DNA from 3 places in the Diaphorobacter nitroreducens genome. Region 2 is predicted to be linked to each of the others. Evidence: predicted binding sites of a transcription regulator. Region 2 holds the regulator's gene; each other region holds the start of a gene.

Region 1 (5,524 bases), 880 kb from region 2:
TGACGGCGACATCCTGCTGGCGCATCTGGGCATCTGGTCACGCAAGGATCCATGGGCACCCGCTGTGCTGGAACCTCTCGTCAAAGGCCTGAAGGCGCGGGGCCTGTGCTTTCGCACGCTGCGCGAGCATCCTGTGTACGGAGCACAATCGCAGAGAAAATGACACAACGCCCGGCTATGCTGCCGCGCACCCACGCAACGCCACGGTGACTCATGTCAGGGCTGACCTATTTATTCGATACCGCGCAGCAATGGCTGTTCGAGACGCTGGTACAGCCCGCGCTCTTCATGCTGGGCCAGGCCAATGTGCTGGAGGACGGTTATGCCGCCACCGGATGGCTGCTGGTGGGACTGCTGCAACTGGGGGTGATGGTCACAGTGATCGGGCCTTTGGAGCGCTGGCGCCCGGTGGAGCCGTTGCGCGACCGTGGTGCCGTGCACGTGGACATGCTTTACACGCTGATCCATCGCCTGGGTCTTTTTCGCCTGGCACTGTTCTTCACCACGGAGCCTCTGTGGAATGCACTGTTTGGCGCCCTGCGCGCCCATGGCTGGAAGACCCTGCAGCTGGATGCGCTCTGGCCGGGTGTCTCCGACTTGCCCGTTGTGAGCCTGCTGCTGTACCTGCTGGTGTTCGACTTCGTGGACTATGGGATCCACCGCGGCCAGCACCGCTTTGAATGGTGGTGGAGGCTGCATGCGCTCCACCATTCGCAGCGGCAGATGACGATGTGGAGCGACAACCGCAACCATCTGCTGGACGATCTGCTGCGCGATGCCATCATCGTGTTCGTCGCGCAGTGCATCGGTGTGGCGCCGGGGCAGTTTGTCGCCATCGTGGCCCTCACTCAGCTCAGCGAGAACCTGCACCACGCCAACCTGCGCCTGTGGTTCGGCCAGGTGGGCGAGCGCCTGTGGGTCAGCCCGCGTTTCCACCGCATGCACCACGCCATGGGCCTGGGCCCTGAAGCTGCACCTGGGCAGGGAACCCATCAGCACCCGCATGCGGCAGTGCTGGGGGGCAATAACTTCGGCGTGTTGTTGCCGTGGTGGGACATGTTGTTCGGTACGGCCAACTTCGAGCACCGCTACGAGCCCACGGGCGTGCGCGACCAGGTGGAGGCGGACGCGGGCGGCCGCGTGCGTGATTACGGGCGGGGGTTCTGGGCGCAGCAGTGGCGCGGCCTGCTGCGGCTGGTGGGGCGGGCGTAGAGCGCCGATCGCGCTATGCTCGCGCGCATGGGGCTTTTCATCGATTCCTTCTGGCGCGCAGTGGGCTATTGCCTGATGCCGCGCGTCATTGCGCTGTCGCTGCTGCCGCTGGTGCTGATCACGGTGGTGGCGCTGGGCGGCGGCTATCTGTTCTGGACAACTGCCGTGGACTGGACGCAGACGGCGCTGGAAAGCTCCACCTGGCTGGGCCTGCTGTGGGGGTGGCTGCACAACTTTGGCGTGGATAACCTGCCCGTGGCGCTGGCGCCGCTGCTGGTGCTTATGGGAGCCACGCCACTGATCGTCATTGTCTGCGTGCTCGCGGTGGCGGTGTTGATGGCCCCTGCCATCGTGACTCTGGTGGCGCAGCGGCGTTTTGCGCAACTGCAGCGCAAGCGGGGCGGTTCATTCCTCGCCAGCGTGCTGTGGTCTCTGGGGGCGACCATCGCGGCGCTCATTGCGCTGGTGCTGTCCATGCCGCTGTGGCTGGTCCCGCCGCTGGTGTTGATCCTGCCTCCACTCATCTGGGGATGGCTCACCTACCGTGTCATGGCCTTTGACGCACTGGCCGAACACGCGAGCAAGCCGGAGCGGCAGGAGATTTTCAAGCGCCATCAGCTCAGCCTGCTGAGCATTGGCGTGTTGAGCGGATTTCTAGGGGCCGCGCCCGGCATTGTCTGGGCGTCGGGCGTGGTGTTCGCAGCGGCGTTCCTCGTCCTAGTGCCGATCGCCATCTGGATCTACACGCTGGTGTTCGCTTTCTCATCGCTGTGGTTCACGCATTTCTGTCTGGCCGCGCTGCAACAGCTGCGCGAGCAGCGAGGCGAACGCCCGCCGGGCGATACGCCTGCAACCGCCGCGCCCGCAACGCCAGCGCCTTCTTTGCCATCCTCGTCTCACCTGCAGGACAACCCATGACACCGGCTTTCGGCCTCATCATCGTTGGCGATGAAATCCTCTCGGGCAAGCGGGCGGACAAGCACCTCGCCAAGGTCATCGAACTGCTTGCGGCACGCGGGCTTGCGCTGTCCTATGCGGACTACGTGGGCGACGACCGTCCGCGCATCACGGCGGCGCTGCAGCGCGCCTTTGCCTCGTCGGACATCGTGTTCAGTTGCGGCGGCATTGGTGCCACTCCCGACGACCACACGCGCCAATGCGCGGCGGCCGCATTGCAACGCCCGCTGGTCCTGCACCCCGAGGCCAAGCGCCTGATCACCGAGCGCATGCAGGATGTGGCACGCGAACAGGGCGAGGCGTTCGACCCCGACCGCGCCGACAATCTGCATCGGCTGAACATGGGCGTTTTTCCTGAGGGCGCGCGCATCATTCCCAACCCTTACAACAAGATCCCCGGCTTCTCGTGTGACGGCCCTGGGGGCGGCATGGTGCATTTCGTGCCGGGGTTCCCGGTCATGGCCTGGCCTATGGTGGACTGGGCACTCCAGCATTACTGTGCCCCGTGGTTCAACCAGCAGCCGCAGATGGAGCGCTCCGTCGTGCTTTACGGCGCGATGGAAGCCGCGCTGACCCCGCTCATGGAGCGGGTCGAGGCCGGACATCCGGGGATCAAGGTGTTCAGCCTGCCGAGCGTGGACCATCCGGTGCACGGGCGGCATGTGGAATTGGGCGTCAAGGGGGCCGCTGCCCTGGTGCCTGCCGCGTGGCAGGCGCTGCAGGAAGGTTTGCACCAAACAGGTGCATCCATAGGCCCTGAAATGGTGCGCAAATGGTAAGAAGGCGGACCACTTAAAATCCTGCACGCGTTTGGTGCGCCGTCGCAGGGCTCTGCGCCCGGCTTGCCCCGTACGGGTGTCCCCATTCGCTGGCACGCAAACTGCTTTTCTGTGCGCATCATTGTTGATGAGCACTTCTATCCCTGGAGAACCCTGATGGCCAAGACCGTTGCAGACGTGATGAAGATGGTGAAGGAAAACGAAGTCAAGTTCGTGGACTTCCGCTTCACGGATACCCGCGGCAAGGAACAGCACGTCACCGTGCCGATCTCGCACTTCGACGAAGACAAGTTCGCCTCGGGCCATGCGTTCGACGGCTCGTCGGTCGCCGGCTGGAAGGGTATCGAGGCGTCGGACATGCTGCTCATGCCCGATCCGAACACCGCCAACATCGACCCGTTCTTCGAAGAAACCACCATGATCATGGCGTGTGACGTGGTGGAGCCGGCCGACGGCAAGGCCTACGACCGCGACCCGCGCTCCATCGCCAAGCGTGCCGAGGCGTACCTGAAAGCCTCCGGCATGGGCGACACGGCCTACTTCGGCCCGGAGCCCGAGTTCTTCATCTTCGACGGCGTGCGCTGGAGCACCGATCCCAACCACACCTTCTACGAGATCGAAGAGTACGAAGCCCCCTGGAACACCGGCGCCAAGCTCGAAGGGGGCAACCGCGGCCACCGTCCCACCACCAAGGGCGGCTACTTCCCCGTGCCCCCGGTCGACAGCACGCAGGACATGCGCGCCGAGATGTCCCTGATCCTTGAATCCCTGGGCATTCCGGTCGAGGTGTTCCACCACGAAGTGGCCGGTGCCGGACAGAACGAGATCGGCACCCGGTTCAGCACGCTGGTGGAGCGTGCCGACTGGACCATGCTGCAGAAGTACGTGATCCACAACGTGGCCAATGCCTACGGCAAGACCGCCACCTTCATGCCCAAGCCCTACCACGGCGACAACGGCTCGGGCATGCACGTGCACCAGTCGGTCTGGAAGGACGGCAAGAACCTGTTCGCCGGCGACGGCTATGCGGGTCTGTCGGACTTCGCGCTGTACTACATCGGCGGCATCATCAAGCACGCTCGCGCACTGAACGCCATCACGAACCCTGGCACCAACAGCTACAAGCGTCTGGTGCCGCACTTCGAGGCGCCGGTGAAGCTGGCCTACTCGGCCAAGAACCGCTCGGCCTCCATCCGCATCCCGTTCGTGGCCAACCCGAAGGGCCGCCGCGTGGAAGCGCGCTTCCCCGATCCGCTGATGAACCCCTACCTGGGCTTTGCGGCCCTGCTGATGGCGGGTCTGGACGGCGTGGAAAACAAGATCCACCCGGGCGAAGCCGCTACCAAGGACCTGTACCACCTGCCGCCGGAGGAAGACAAGCTGGTGCCCACCGTGTGCCACAGCCTGGACCAGGCGCTGGAAGCGCTGGACAAGGACCGCGCGTTCCTGACCAAGGGCGGCGTGTTCACCGACTCCATGCTCGACGCCTACATCGAGCTGAAGATGCAGGAAGTCACGCGCTTCCGCATGGCCGTGCATCCCGTCGAGTACGACATGTACTACTCGCTGTGATGGCAGGGGCTTAGGCCCCCGGCTGTTGTCAACAAGGCGGCTCCGGCCGCCTTTTTCTATGGATGGGCTGCGTGCGTGGTTGACGGAACACGGCAGCCCGTCGCACCAAAACCGCAGCGTTGGGCCGTCGCAATTGGCGGGTTGGAGTGATTGGGGGATACTCACCGGCACCGCGCATGCCCGACGCATGCCATGTGAGGAATTCGATGAAAAGCACTTTGTTCGCCCTGACCGTTATCGCCGCCGTGCTGCAGCCCGCCTGGGCGCAGGACCGCATCTACCGCTGCGGCAACGAATACACCAACAACGCCACGCAGGCCAAGGAGCGCGGCTGCAAGCTCGTGGAAGGTGGCAATGTGACGGTGCTGCAGGGTTCGCGCCCGGCGGCGGCCTCATCGGGCGGCAGCGCCGGCGCTTCCGGTGCCAGCGCCAGCAGTTCGCCCGCGAACGCTCCGCGCGTGGGCGCGGCCGACCAACGTGCGCGCGACGCCGATGCGCGCGCCATCCTGGAGTCTGAACTGAGCAAGGCGGAAACCCGCCTGGCCGAGTTGCGCAAGGAGTACAACGACGGCTCGCCCCAGCGCACGGCGCTGGAGTTGCGCAACCCGCAGGGCTACATCGAGCGCACGGCCGAGCTCAAGGCCAGTGTGGCCCGGGCCGAGGCCGATGTGGCCGGCATCAAGCGCGAACTCTCGCGCCTGAACAAGTAAGCGCCGCGGTCCCTGCGTGCGGCACAAAGGCGCGATCATCCAAGAGCCCACCCCAACGGACCGCTACCAGGCGCTGGACCTCGTCTCCACGCTGATTGCCGTGCTGCACCCCGGCGGGGCGGCCCTCTTCGTCAACGCTGCGCTGGAAAACGCCCTGGGCCTGTCGCGCCGCACGCTGGAAGGCGTGGACTTCGCCGGCCTGTTCACCGATCCGACCATCCTGCAGACGGCGCTGGCCGGCGCGCGCGGGCGCGACTTCGCGGCGCTGCGCTTCGAAGCCGTGCTGCGCCGCTC
Region 2 (5,524 bases):
CTGCTCGCCATGCGGGTCCCAGCCGGTGGCGGCGATCATGGCTGCGGCCAGCGTTTCCTTGAGCGGCGCGTCGCCCTTGTCCTCGCGCCAGCCGCGTTTGAACAGCGGCTCGCCCGAGGTGTCGATGTAGATCTGGGCGCGGTCGCTGGTCAGGTGCAGGTGCACGCGCACGTCGGGCCACTGCGTCTGCACGTCGGGACGCACGCCGGCCTTGGCGCGGAAGCGGTCGGCCACGGCATCCTTCACGCGCAGCGCAGCGAAGTTCAGGCTCTTGAGCGGGCTGTGCTGGGCCGTCACCTCCACCTTGAAGCTCTGGCGCGGGGTGAACCAGATCTCCCAGGCCACGTCGGCCGCGGCGGCATAGATGTCGTCCTCGTTGCGGTAGGGCCGCTCGGCCAGCTGCACCAGCACGCGTTGCGCCAGGCGGCTGTGCAGGTTCAGGCGCAGCGCGTCGCGCCAGGAGGCGCGCAGCAGCACGCCCGCGCGGCCCACGAGCAGGTCCTGCCCGGCCAGCCCCGTGAGGCTGTGCACCTCGTCGGCCAGATAGCCCTCCACGCCAGCGGCGCAGGGCAAAAAGAGTTGAAGCTGGTTCATTGCGGCTGTGCTGCGCGCTGCAGCAATGGCTGGAGCACGGATTCAGGAATGGGTGCGGGCTTGCGGGCCGCCCGGTCGATGAAGACGATGCCGGTCTTGCCGCGCGCGATCTCGCGCCCCTGGCTCTTCTCGGTCAACCGGAAGACGAGGTCGAAGCCGTAGCGGTTGAAGTCCTGCGGCGTCATCTCCACGCGCAGCGTCTCGCCGTGGAACGCCTCGGACTTGTACTGCGCCACGATGTCGCCCACCACGGTGGACAGGCCCGCCACGTCGGCCTCGGGGTAACCCAGCGACTTGAAGAAACGCACGCGCGCCTCGGACACGAGGCTGAGCAACTGCGCGTTGTCCAGGTGTCCGCCCTGGTTGACATGGCTGATGTAGATCTGCAGCTCGGTACTGAAGCCGAAATGCGGGGGAAGGTCGAAGACGACGCGTGCCATGGTTCAAAGTGCCTTGCGGAGGTTGGCCGGGGCGATCTTGAGCGCCTCACGGTATTTGGCCACGGTGCGGCGCGCACATTCAATGCCCTGCTCCTTGAGCATCTCGGCGATCTGGCTGTCCGACAGCGGCTTGTGCGGGTTCTCGGCCGCGATGAACTGCTTGATGAGCGCGCGCACGGCCGTGCTGGAGGCGTTGCCGCCGGTTTCGGTGCCCAGCCCCGAGCCGAAGAAATACTTGAGTTCGTAGGTGCCTTGCGGCGTAGCCATGTACTTGGCGGTGGTCACGCGGCTGATGGTGGACTCGTGCAGGCCCAGTTCATCGGCAATGTCGCGCAGCACCAGCGGGCGCATGGCCAGTTCGCCATGCACGAAGAAGTTCTTCTGCCGCTCCACGATGGCGCGCGACACGCGCAGGATGGTGTCAAAACGCTGCTGGATGTTCTTGATGAACCAGCGCGCCTCCTGCAGCCGTGCCTGCAGCGCCTGGTGGCCTTCGCCACGGCCGCCGCGCAACGCACCGGCGTAGATGTCGTGCACGCGCAGACGCGGCATCACGTCCGGGTTGAGCTGCACGCTGAAGTTCTGCTGTCCGCCGCGGCCGGTTTTCTTGACGATCACGTCGGGCACGATGATGTTGCGGTCCACGTCGGCAAAGCGCCTGCCCGGGCGTGGCTCCAGCCGCGCGATCAAGACCATCGCGGCACGCGTGCGCTCTTCGCTGGTGCCGCAGGCCTGCGCCAGGCGGCGCACGTCGCGCTTGGCCAGCAGGTCCAGCGGCTGGCCGCAGATGGCCAGCGCGGCCTGGATCACGTCGGGGTCGCCCTCTTCGTCCTGGTCCATCGCACGCAGCTGCAGCGTGAGGCATTCGGCCAGGCCGCGCGCGCCCACGCCCGCGGGCTCCAGGCTTTGCAGCAGGCGCAGCGCCACGGTGAAACGGTGCACCAGTTCATCGAGTTGCTCGGGTTCTTCGGTGCCCGCCAGGCTGGCGGCCAGGTCCTGCAGCGACTCGTCCAGGTAGCCGTCGTCGTTCAGCGATTCGATGAGAAAGCGCAGCGCGGCCATGTCCAGCTCGGACAGGCGCAGCGCCAGCGCCTGGCGGTGCAGGAAGGCCGTGAGCGACTCCTGGCTGCGGGCCAGCTCGGTGGCGTCCACCTCGTCGTCGCTCCCCGCGCCGGCACCGTTGCGCGCCGGGGCGTCGCCGCCCCACTCGCTGTCGTCGGGCGCCAGGTCTACCGAGCCGTCGCCTTCCCAGTCCGCGGGTTCGGCCGTGGATTCGGCGGTGGAGGTTTCTGCATCATTTTGGCTTGTAGCGCTTTCCTGTCCTGCGCTGACAGCTCCTGAATAAATAGCATCCTCGGCTTCGCGGTCTTGCTCGCTCACCGGTGCATCGGCCTGGGCCAGGCCGAACTCCTCGCGCGGGGCCTCTTCCAGCGTGCGCTCCAGGAAGGGGTTCTCGTCGAGCATTTGCTCGACCTCCTGGGCCAGCTCCAGCGTGGACAGCTGCAGCAGGCGGATCGACTGCTGCAGCTGCGGTGTGAGCGCCAGGTGCTGCGAGACGCGCAGCGACAGGCCGGGCTTCATGGCCTGCAACCCACTGTCTGGTCCTGCATCGCGCCGTGGTCGCCCATCACTCTCACATGCGGAAGTGCTCGCCCAGGTACACCCGGCGCACTTCCGCGTTGTCGACGATGTCCGACGGCGTACCCTGAGCCAGCACTTGGCCGTCGCTGATGATGAAGGCGTGGTCGCAGATGCCCAGCGTCTCACGCACGTTGTGGTCGGTGATCAGCACGCCAATGCCGCGCGCCTTGAGAAAGCCAATGATGCGCTGGATCTCGATCACGGCGATCGGGTCGATGCCGGCAAAGGGCTCATCCAGCAGGATGAAGCGCGGCTGCGTGGCCAGCGCGCGCGCGATCTCCACGCGCCGGCGCTCGCCGCCCGACAGCGCCAGTGCAGGCGACTTGCGCAGGTGGTCCACGCGCAGCTCCTGCAGCAGCGCGGTCAGGCGCCGCTCCACCTCGGCGCGCGGCAGGGTGCGGCCGGCCTCGTCGGTCTGCAGCTCCAGCACCGCGCGCACGTTGTCTTCGACATTGAGCTTGCGAAAGATCGAGGCTTCCTGCGGCAGGTACGACAGGCCCAGCCGCGAGCGCCGGTGGATGGGCATGTCCGTCACGTCCTGCCCGTCGATGCTGATGCGGCCGCCGTCGCTGCGCACCAGGCCGACGATCATGTAGAACGATGTGGTCTTGCCGGCGCCGTTGGGGCCCAATAGGCCCACCACCTCTCCCTTTTGCACGACCACGGACACGTCCTTGACCACCTTGCGGCTGCCGTAGGACTTCTCCAGGTGCAGCGCCTCCAGGCGGCTGACGCCTTCGCTCATGCGCGCATCGTCCAAGGCCGCGCTCACTTCGCGCCGTCCAGGCTGGGGCTGGTACGCAGCGCGGGCGGCTCGGTGCGCACGGGCGGCGTGGCGCTGGTGCCCGAGGCAGGCTCCTTGGGCGCGAGCACCGCCCGCACCCGGCCGCCCGGCGTGCCAGCAGTGGCGCCGGCGGGCGCAGTCTTTTGCCCGTCCACGGTGAACACGTCCGTGAGGTTGTTGTAGACGATGAGGGCGCCGGCCAGCTCGTCGGTCAGTGTGGCCTCGCGGTAGCGGCGCAGCTCGGCGCGGCGGATGAGCTTCACCACGTCGGCGCGGCCGTCGTATTCGATGACCTCGCCCTCGCCCTCGACGAACTCGTCGGGCGCGCCCGGCGCGGTGTCGCGCTTTTGCCGGAAAAAAGCGCGCTTGCCCGGCTCGGCCGTCACCACACCGTACTGGAAGCCGTCGGGGTCCTGGCGCACCTCCAGCTGCGCGCCGCGCAGCACGATGGTGCCCTTGGTCATGACGACACGGCCGGTGAAAACGCTGGTCTGCTTGAGCTCATCGTGGCGCAGGGCATCGGCCTCGATGTTCATGGGCTTGTTGCGGTCGGCTTTTTCGGCGTGCACCAGCGGCGATGCGGCCAGCGCCAGGGCCAGCGCTGCGGCGCGGGACAGGAGGAGGAAGGGCAATCGGGTTCTCATAGAGGGCACGAATCTTGCGGTCATTGTACTGACGCAAGCGCGCCGCCGCCGCAGTGGATCGCATCAACCCGTACAGGCCTGCCACCGGCTGTCATGCCGCCGCGCCAACCGGTGCGCAGGCATGAAAAAAGCGCGCCCGTAGGCGCGCTTGTCGCTGGTGGCGGCGGGGCGCTTCAGCCCTTGCGCGCTACGCCAACCAGGTGCTCCACCACCTGCAGCACGCTTTGCATGTTGCCCGCCATGGTGCCGTCGGTGTAGTAGCGGCCGGCCACTCCCATGGAGGGAACGCCTTCGACCTGGTAGCCATCCTGCAGCTGCGACGCCTTGCGCACTTGGTTGGATACGGTGAAGGAGTTGTAGACCTCCTTGAACTTCGCCACGTCCACGCCCTGCTTGCCGATCCAGTCGAAGATCAGCTCGTCCTTGTTCAGCGGCAGGCGTTCCACGTGCACCGCGCGGAACACCTTCGCATGCAGCTCGGGCAGCTTGCCCATGCCTTCCAGCGCGTAGTAGAGCTTTTGCTGCGGCACGAAGCTCGCATTGAACGCCACGGGCACGCGGCGGATATGCAGGTCCTTGGGCGCCGACTTGATCCAGGCCTCCAGCGAAGGCTCGAACGTGTTGCAGTGCGGGCAGCTGTACCAGAAGAACTCGATGACCTCGATCTTCCCGGCAGGTGCCTCGGTTGCGACGGGCTTGCCCAGCTTGACGTAGTCATTGCCTTCCTTGAACTGGCGGCCTTGCGCCAGTGCGGGCGCCGCCAGCGGCAGGCTCAGGGCGGTGGCCGCGGAGGCGACGGTCAGAGAAAACTCACGGCGTTTCATAGGTTGGGATCACTCCTGGACAGTATGGAGGGTTGTGAGCGCCAGCGCGGGCAAAAGTTCAGCGCTGCACCCGGACCAGCGCGGACTCCACCCCCGCGCCATCGAGTTTTTCCTTCAGCGACTCGGCGTCGTCACGCTTGCCGAACGGGCCCACGCGCACGCGGAACACCGTGCGGCCGTTCTGCTCACGCTCGCTGACGCGCGCCTCCCAGCCCAGCATGGCCAGCTTGGCGCGCTGCGCATCGGCATCCTGCTGGGTGCGGAACGCACCCGCCTGCACGAAGTATTCGAAAGGATCGGCACTGGTCGCGGGAGCGGGCGCCGCGTTGGCCTTGGCGCGGGCCAAGTCGCCCAGCGGGTCAGCCGACGTCGGTGCAGCGCCGGGCCGGCTGGCCGCCGCCCGCGGACCCGACGCAGGCTGGGCTGCGGCGGTCGCGGTGTCGGACGCGGGAGCGGCAGCCGGCGCAGCGGGGCGCACAGGGTTCTTGCCGTACAACGGCGCGTTGGGGTCCCAGTTCTTGTTCTTCGTGGCCTCGTCCTGCTCGGACGCACGCGGCGTGCTCTTGTTCAGGAAGGGCACGGGCACCTTGGTCACAT
Region 3 (5,524 bases), 1.7 Mb from region 2:
GCGGACGCGATCACGTGCGCGCACCTGCCGGAGGACTTCCTGGAGGAATGCGAGGCGCTGGCGCAGCAGGGCCGCGTGGTGGCGCAGGCGTTCTCTCAGCCAGCGGTGCCGCCAGCGGACGGCGCGCGTGCCGCGGTCCCGGCCCCGGCCCCGGCCCCGGCCCCGGCCAGCGTGCGGCCGCTGGGCGATGTGGCGGCCCATGCGCTGCAGCAGGCACTGGATGCGCACGCGGGCAATGTCTCCGCCGCCGCGCGCGCGCTGGGCGTGTCGCGCAACACGGTGTACCGCTACCTGCGCGCGCAGTCGTGTCGCTCCTGAAAAAGGAGCGCTTTGCGCTGGTCGGGCGGGAGATTCAGCCGAAATTGACCTGAAAAACGCCGCCGATACAGCGCGAGCAGCTATTAAATAAAGAGCAACACCAGGACCTGCTAACACTATGGGAGGGGATCCCCTTCCATAGTGCTAACAGGCCCAACAAGAGCGTCACTGGCCGCCCGTTGGCGGCGGCCCCAGCGCTTCGATGGCGGCCCATTCCTCGTCGGTGTACAGCCGTGAGCGCGTGAGAAAGCGCATGCCCGTGGGCCCTTCGAGCGAGAACATGCCCCCGCCGCCCGGTACCGCATCGATGAGGAGGTGCGTGTGCTCCCAGTACGCGAACTGCGAGCGGCTCATGTAGAACGGCTGCCCGGCGATCTCGCCCAGCAGCACGTCGGCACCGCCCAGCAGGAACTCCCCGCGGGCAAAGCACATGGGCGCGCTGCCGTCGCAGCAGCCGCCCGACTGGTGGAACATCAGCGGGCCGTGCTGGGCCACCAGGCGCTTGATGAGCGCCGTGGCCTCGGGCGTGGCCGACACGCGGGTGGCGGGCGGCGCTGGCGTGGTCATGGCGTTGCCTGTGCCGCGGCGTCAGGCCGCCATGTCCAGCACCACGCGGCCCTGGATCTGGCCCTTGTGCATGCGCGCGAACACGTCGTTGATGTTCTCCAGCTTCTCGGTGCGCACCGTGGCCTTCACCTGGCCGCGCGCGGCGAAGTCCAGCGACTCCTGCAGGTCCAGACGCGTGCCGACGATGGAGCCGCGCACGGTCACGCCGCGCAGCACCATGTCGAAGATGGGCAGAGGGAAGTTGCCCGGCGGCAACCCGTTGAGCGACACCGTGCCGCCACGCCGCACCATGCCCAGCGCCTGCTCGAAGGCCTTGGGCGACACGGCCGTGACCAGCGCACCGTGCGCGCCGCCGATCTCCTTTTGCAGGAAGGCGGCCGGGTCGGTGTCGCGCGCGTTCACCGTCACGCTGGCGCCCAGCTGGCGGGCCAGCGCGAGCTTGTCGTCGTCCACGTCCACCGCAGCCACGTTCAGCCCCATGGCGCGGGCGTACTGCACGGCCATGTGGCCCAGGCCGCCAATGCCGGAAATCGCCACCCAGTCGCCGGGCTTGGTGTCGGTCACCTTCAGGCCTTTGTACACGGTCACGCCGGCGCACAGCACGGGGGCGATGTCCACGAAGCCCACGTCTTTCGGCAGGTGGCCCACGTAGTTGGGGTCGGCCAGCGCGTAGTCGGCAAAACCGCCGTTGACCGAATACCCCGTGTTGCTCTGCGACTCGCACAGCGTCTCCCAACCGCCCAGGCAGTGCGTGCAACAGCCGCAGGCCGAGTGCAGCCAGGGCACGCCCACGCGGTCGCCTTCCTTCACATGCTTGACGTTGGCGCCCACGGCGGCGACGAAGCCCACGCCCTCATGCCCCGGGATGAAGGGCGGATTGGGCTTGACGGGCCAGTCGCCCTCGGCGGCGTGTAGGTCGGTGTGGCACACGCCCGAGGCCTCGATCTTCACCAGGATCTGGTCGGCGGTGGGGGCGGGCACGGGCACCTCTTCGATCGTCAGCGGCTTGCCGAATTCACGGACCACGGCGGCTTTCATTGTCTTGGCTGGCATGGGATAAACCTCCTTCTCTGTGCAAATGAACGCAAGGGGAGCCCCCGTGCACCAGCCGCCCCCGCTGGGACGGCCAGTGGGGGCGCTGTATGGGCTTAGAAGAAGCCCAGCGGCTGCTGGGTGTAGCTCACCAGCAGGTTCTTGGTCTGCTGGTAGTGGTCCAGCATCATCTTGTGGTTCTCACGACCGATGCCCGACTGCTTGTAGCCGCCAAACGCGGCGTGCGCGGGGTAGTGGTGATAGCAGTTGGTCCACACGCGCCCGGCCTGGATGCCCTTGCCCATGCGGAAGGCGCGCGCGCCATCACGGCTCCACACGCCCGCGCCCAGGCCGTAGAGCGTGTCGTTGGCGATCTCCAGCGCCTCTTCTTCGGTCTTGAAGGTGGTCACCGAGACCACGGGCCCGAAGATTTCTTCCTGGAAGATGCGCATCTTGTTGTGTCCCTTGAACACCGTGGGCTGCACGTAGTAGCCGCCGGCCAGGTCGCCGCCCAGGGCGGTGTTGCGCGCGCCGCCGATGAGGCACTGGGCGCCTTCCTGCTTGCCCAGGTCCAGGTAAGAAAGAATCTTTTCCAGTTGCTCCTGCGAGGCCTGGGCGCCGATCATGGTGTTCTTGTCCAGCGGGTGGCCCTGCTGGATGGCGGCCACGCGCTTGAGCGCGCGCTCCATGAAGCGCTCGTAGATCGATTCCTGGATCAACGCGCGGCTGGGGCAGGTGCAGACCTCGCCCTGGTTCAGCGCGAACATCGCAAAGCCTTCCAGCGCCTTGTCGAAGAAGCCGTCGTCGGCGGACATCACGTCCTCAAAGAAGATGTTGGGGCTCTTGCCGCCCAGCTCCAGCGTCACGGGAATGATGTTCTGGCTGGCGTACTGCATGATCAGCCGGCCCGTGGTGGTCTCGCCGGTGAAGGCTATTTTTGCGATGCGGTTGCTGGAGGCCAGCGGCTTGCCGGCCTCCAGGCCAAAGCCGTTGACCACATTGACCACGCCCGGCGGCAGCAGGTCGCCAATGATCTCCATCAGCACCAGGATGGAGGCGGGCGTCTGCTCCGCGGGTTTCAGCACCACGCAGTTGCCCGCAGCCAGCGCGGGGGCGAGTTTCCACACCGCCATCAGGATGGGGAAGTTCCACGGAATGATCTGCCCGACCACGCCCAGCGGCTCATGGAAGTGGTAGGCGATGGTGTCGGCGTCGATCTCGCTGATGCCGCCCTCCTGCGCGCGCACCGCGCCGGCGAAGTAGCGGAAGTGGTCGATGGCCAGCGGAATGTCGGCCGCCATGGTCTCGCGCAGCGGCTTGCCGTTGTCGATGGTCTCGGCCACGGCGATCTGCAGCAGGTTGGCCTCCATGCGGTCGGCGATCCGGTTCAGGATGTTGGCGCGCTCGGTGGTCGAGGTGCGGCCCCACGCGGCCTTGGCTTTGTGGGCGGCGTCCAGTGCGGCGTCGATGTCCTTGCTGTTGGAGCGTGGCACGGCCGTGAACTTCTGGCCGTTGATGGGCGAGATGTTCTCGAAGTACTGCCCGTCCACGGGCGCCACCCAGTGCCCGCCGATGTAGTTGCCGTACTGCTGCTTGTAGGGGTTGGCGATGCCAAGGCTGGCGATTTCGGCCATGTTCATGTGGTGTCTCCTGAATGCTTGTGAAGGAATGCCACCGATGCGGCGGCGGCAGTGCCTCAGTGCAAGCGCCGTGCCAGCACGGCGACAGAGGGAAGGGGGCGGTGGGGCGTGCCGCGGCTGTGCCGCAGCGGCGCAGCCGTGTGCCATAACGCAACAGTGCGCCGGCCCATGACGGAACACCCGTTGGGAGTGCAGCCGTACGGATGTGCTCAGATTGCTATGCTTTATATAGCTGCCAGCGCAGTATGCGAGGGCGCTTTAGGCGCTTTTTTGCCTGATCTGCTTCCGCAGATCACTCGGCACCGGGCGTAACGCTTGCCGGGCCGTTGGCGGGCGGGGTGGGTTTGAGACGCGGCAGTGCCGCCAGATGCTGCGCGGCCTTGTGGGCCTGTTCCACGGCGCGGCGCAGGTCGCCCAGCAGGCCCGTCCACTCGTGCACGGCCGTCACTTCCAGCAAGCCCTGGGCACCCGCGCGCAGCACGGCGGCCTTGGCGGCTTCATACGCCGCGTCGAACACGGCTTGTGCGGTGTTCACCTGGTCCAGGTCGTGGGCCTTGGGATTAGCGGCGGCAAAGAAATCCAGCGCCGCGGTGAAGGCCAGGGGCAGCGCGGCCAGGGGGTGGCCTTCGGGCGTGGTGGGCGCCACCGTTGCGGGGTGCGTGACGCGCAGCGCCTGCTGGCCCACCTGGTGCATGACACGCGCCAGCGTGTCGTAGTAGCCCGCAATGCGCAGCAGCTCGGGCATCTGGTCGGCCACGTCGCGCGATAGCGGCTGGCGGCTCACGTCGCTCACAAACGCGCCCACCTGCTGCTGTAGCTGCTCCAGCGCCTGCAACTGGCGCGTGAGCTGGCTCGCGGCCTGTGCGCCGGCCGGTTGCCAGGGCAGGGCGACGGGCGCCATGCGGGTGGCATCCGACGCCAGCTGCAGTGCCAGGTGGCCTACGCGCGCCATCTCGCGGCGCAGCGCCTGCAGGGCCAGCGCGGGCACGGCGGCCACGTTGTGGTCCAGGAACTGCGCACGGGCCACGTCTTCGTCCGCCGAGCGAAAGCGTGCCAGCAGAAAGCGCGCGAGCGGCCCCGACAGCGGCCACATGAGCAGCACGCCCAGCAGGTTGAACGCGGTGTGGAAGATCACGAGCTGCGTCACTGCGTCTCCCTCACCCGTGAGCCATACGCCCAGATGATGGATGGCCGTGAGCAGGGGCGACAGCAGCGCCAGGGCCGCCGCGGCCGTCACCACGTTGAACAGCACGTGTGCCGCCGCCAGGCGCCGCGCGTTGGACGTGGCGTGGATGGCGGCCAGGATGCCCGTGAGCGTGGTGCCCACGTTGGCGCCGATGACCACGCCCGCGCCCACTTCCACCGCCAGCGAGCCGCCCGCCACGGCCGTCAGCACCACCGCCAGCGTGGCCGACGAGGCCTGCAACACCACCGTCATGCCCAGGCCGATGAGCACTGCCAGCGCCAGGCCCGGCAGGTCGCTGGACAGCGGTGGCAGCGCCTGCGGACCCAGCCCGGTGAAGCCGTTGCGCAGCAGTTCGATCCCCAGGAACAGCACGCCGAACCCCGCCACCGCCTGGCCCAGCGCACCGCGCCGCGTGCCGCTGCCGGTGATTTGCAGCGCCATGCCGATGCCGATGAACGGAAGGGCGAAGGCATCGGCCTTCACCGCAAAGCCTAGCCACGCGACGAGCCAGCCGGTGACCGATGAACCCAGATTGGAGCCGAACACCACCCACAGCGCGGAGCTGAAGCCCAGCAACCCCGCATTGACGAAACCGATGGCCGCCACCGTCATGGCGGTGGACGATTGCACCAGCGCCGTGAGCGCCACCCCGGTCACCAGCCCGTGCAGCGGCGTGCGCGTCCAGGCGGCCAGGATGCGCTCCAGCGCGCGCCCGGCCGCCAGCTTGAGCCCGTCGGTCAGCATGGTCATGCCCAGCAGGAACAGGCCGATGCCGCCCAGC

Evidence for each region. Region 2 encodes sigma-54, which starts transcription at its own class of promoters, with help from an activator protein. Its sites were predicted from a motif close to TGGCANGNAANCTGCTTT; they were not measured.
Region 1: the regulator sigma-54 is predicted to act here: its motif matches at 3,039-3,056, upstream of glnA (type I glutamate--ammonia ligase).
Region 3: the regulator sigma-54 is predicted to act here: its motif matches at 3,616-3,633, upstream of adh (aldehyde dehydrogenase).

What each region holds. Positions count from the first base shown of each region.
Region 1 is NZ_CP016278.1:2,010,154-2,015,677, reverse strand. Features, by position in the region: gene BA022_RS09440 (polysaccharide deacetylase family protein) at 1-163, shown strand, start outside; gene BA022_RS09435 (sterol desaturase family protein) at 214-1,212, shown strand; gene BA022_RS09430 (EI24 domain-containing protein) at 1,240-2,130, shown strand; gene BA022_RS09425 (competence/damage-inducible protein A) at 2,127-2,948, shown strand; gene glnA (type I glutamate--ammonia ligase) at 3,105-4,520, shown strand; gene BA022_RS09415 (hypothetical protein) at 4,727-5,230, shown strand; gene glnL (nitrogen regulation protein NR(II)) at 5,265-5,524, shown strand, end outside.
Region 2 is NZ_CP016278.1:2,894,509-2,900,032, forward strand. Features, by position in the region: partial or broken gene BA022_RS13535 (THUMP domain-containing class I SAM-dependent RNA methyltransferase) at 1-594, opposite strand, end outside; gene BA022_RS13540 (acyl-CoA thioesterase) at 591-1,034, opposite strand; gene BA022_RS13545 (RNA polymerase factor sigma-54) at 1,038-2,615, opposite strand; gene lptB (LPS export ABC transporter ATP-binding protein) at 2,668-3,420, opposite strand; gene lptA (lipopolysaccharide transport periplasmic protein LptA) at 3,444-4,103, opposite strand; gene BA022_RS13560 (thiol:disulfide interchange protein DsbA/DsbL) at 4,277-4,927, opposite strand; gene BA022_RS13565 (SPOR domain-containing protein) at 4,986-5,524, opposite strand, start outside.
Region 3 is NZ_CP016278.1:1,240,308-1,245,831, reverse strand. Features, by position in the region: gene BA022_RS05805 (sigma-54-dependent Fis family transcriptional regulator) at 1-318, shown strand, start outside; gene BA022_RS05800 (DUF779 domain-containing protein) at 484-885, opposite strand; gene adhP (alcohol dehydrogenase AdhP) at 907-1,938, opposite strand; gene adh (aldehyde dehydrogenase) at 2,034-3,557, opposite strand; gene BA022_RS05785 (Na/Pi cotransporter family protein) at 3,850-5,524, opposite strand, start outside.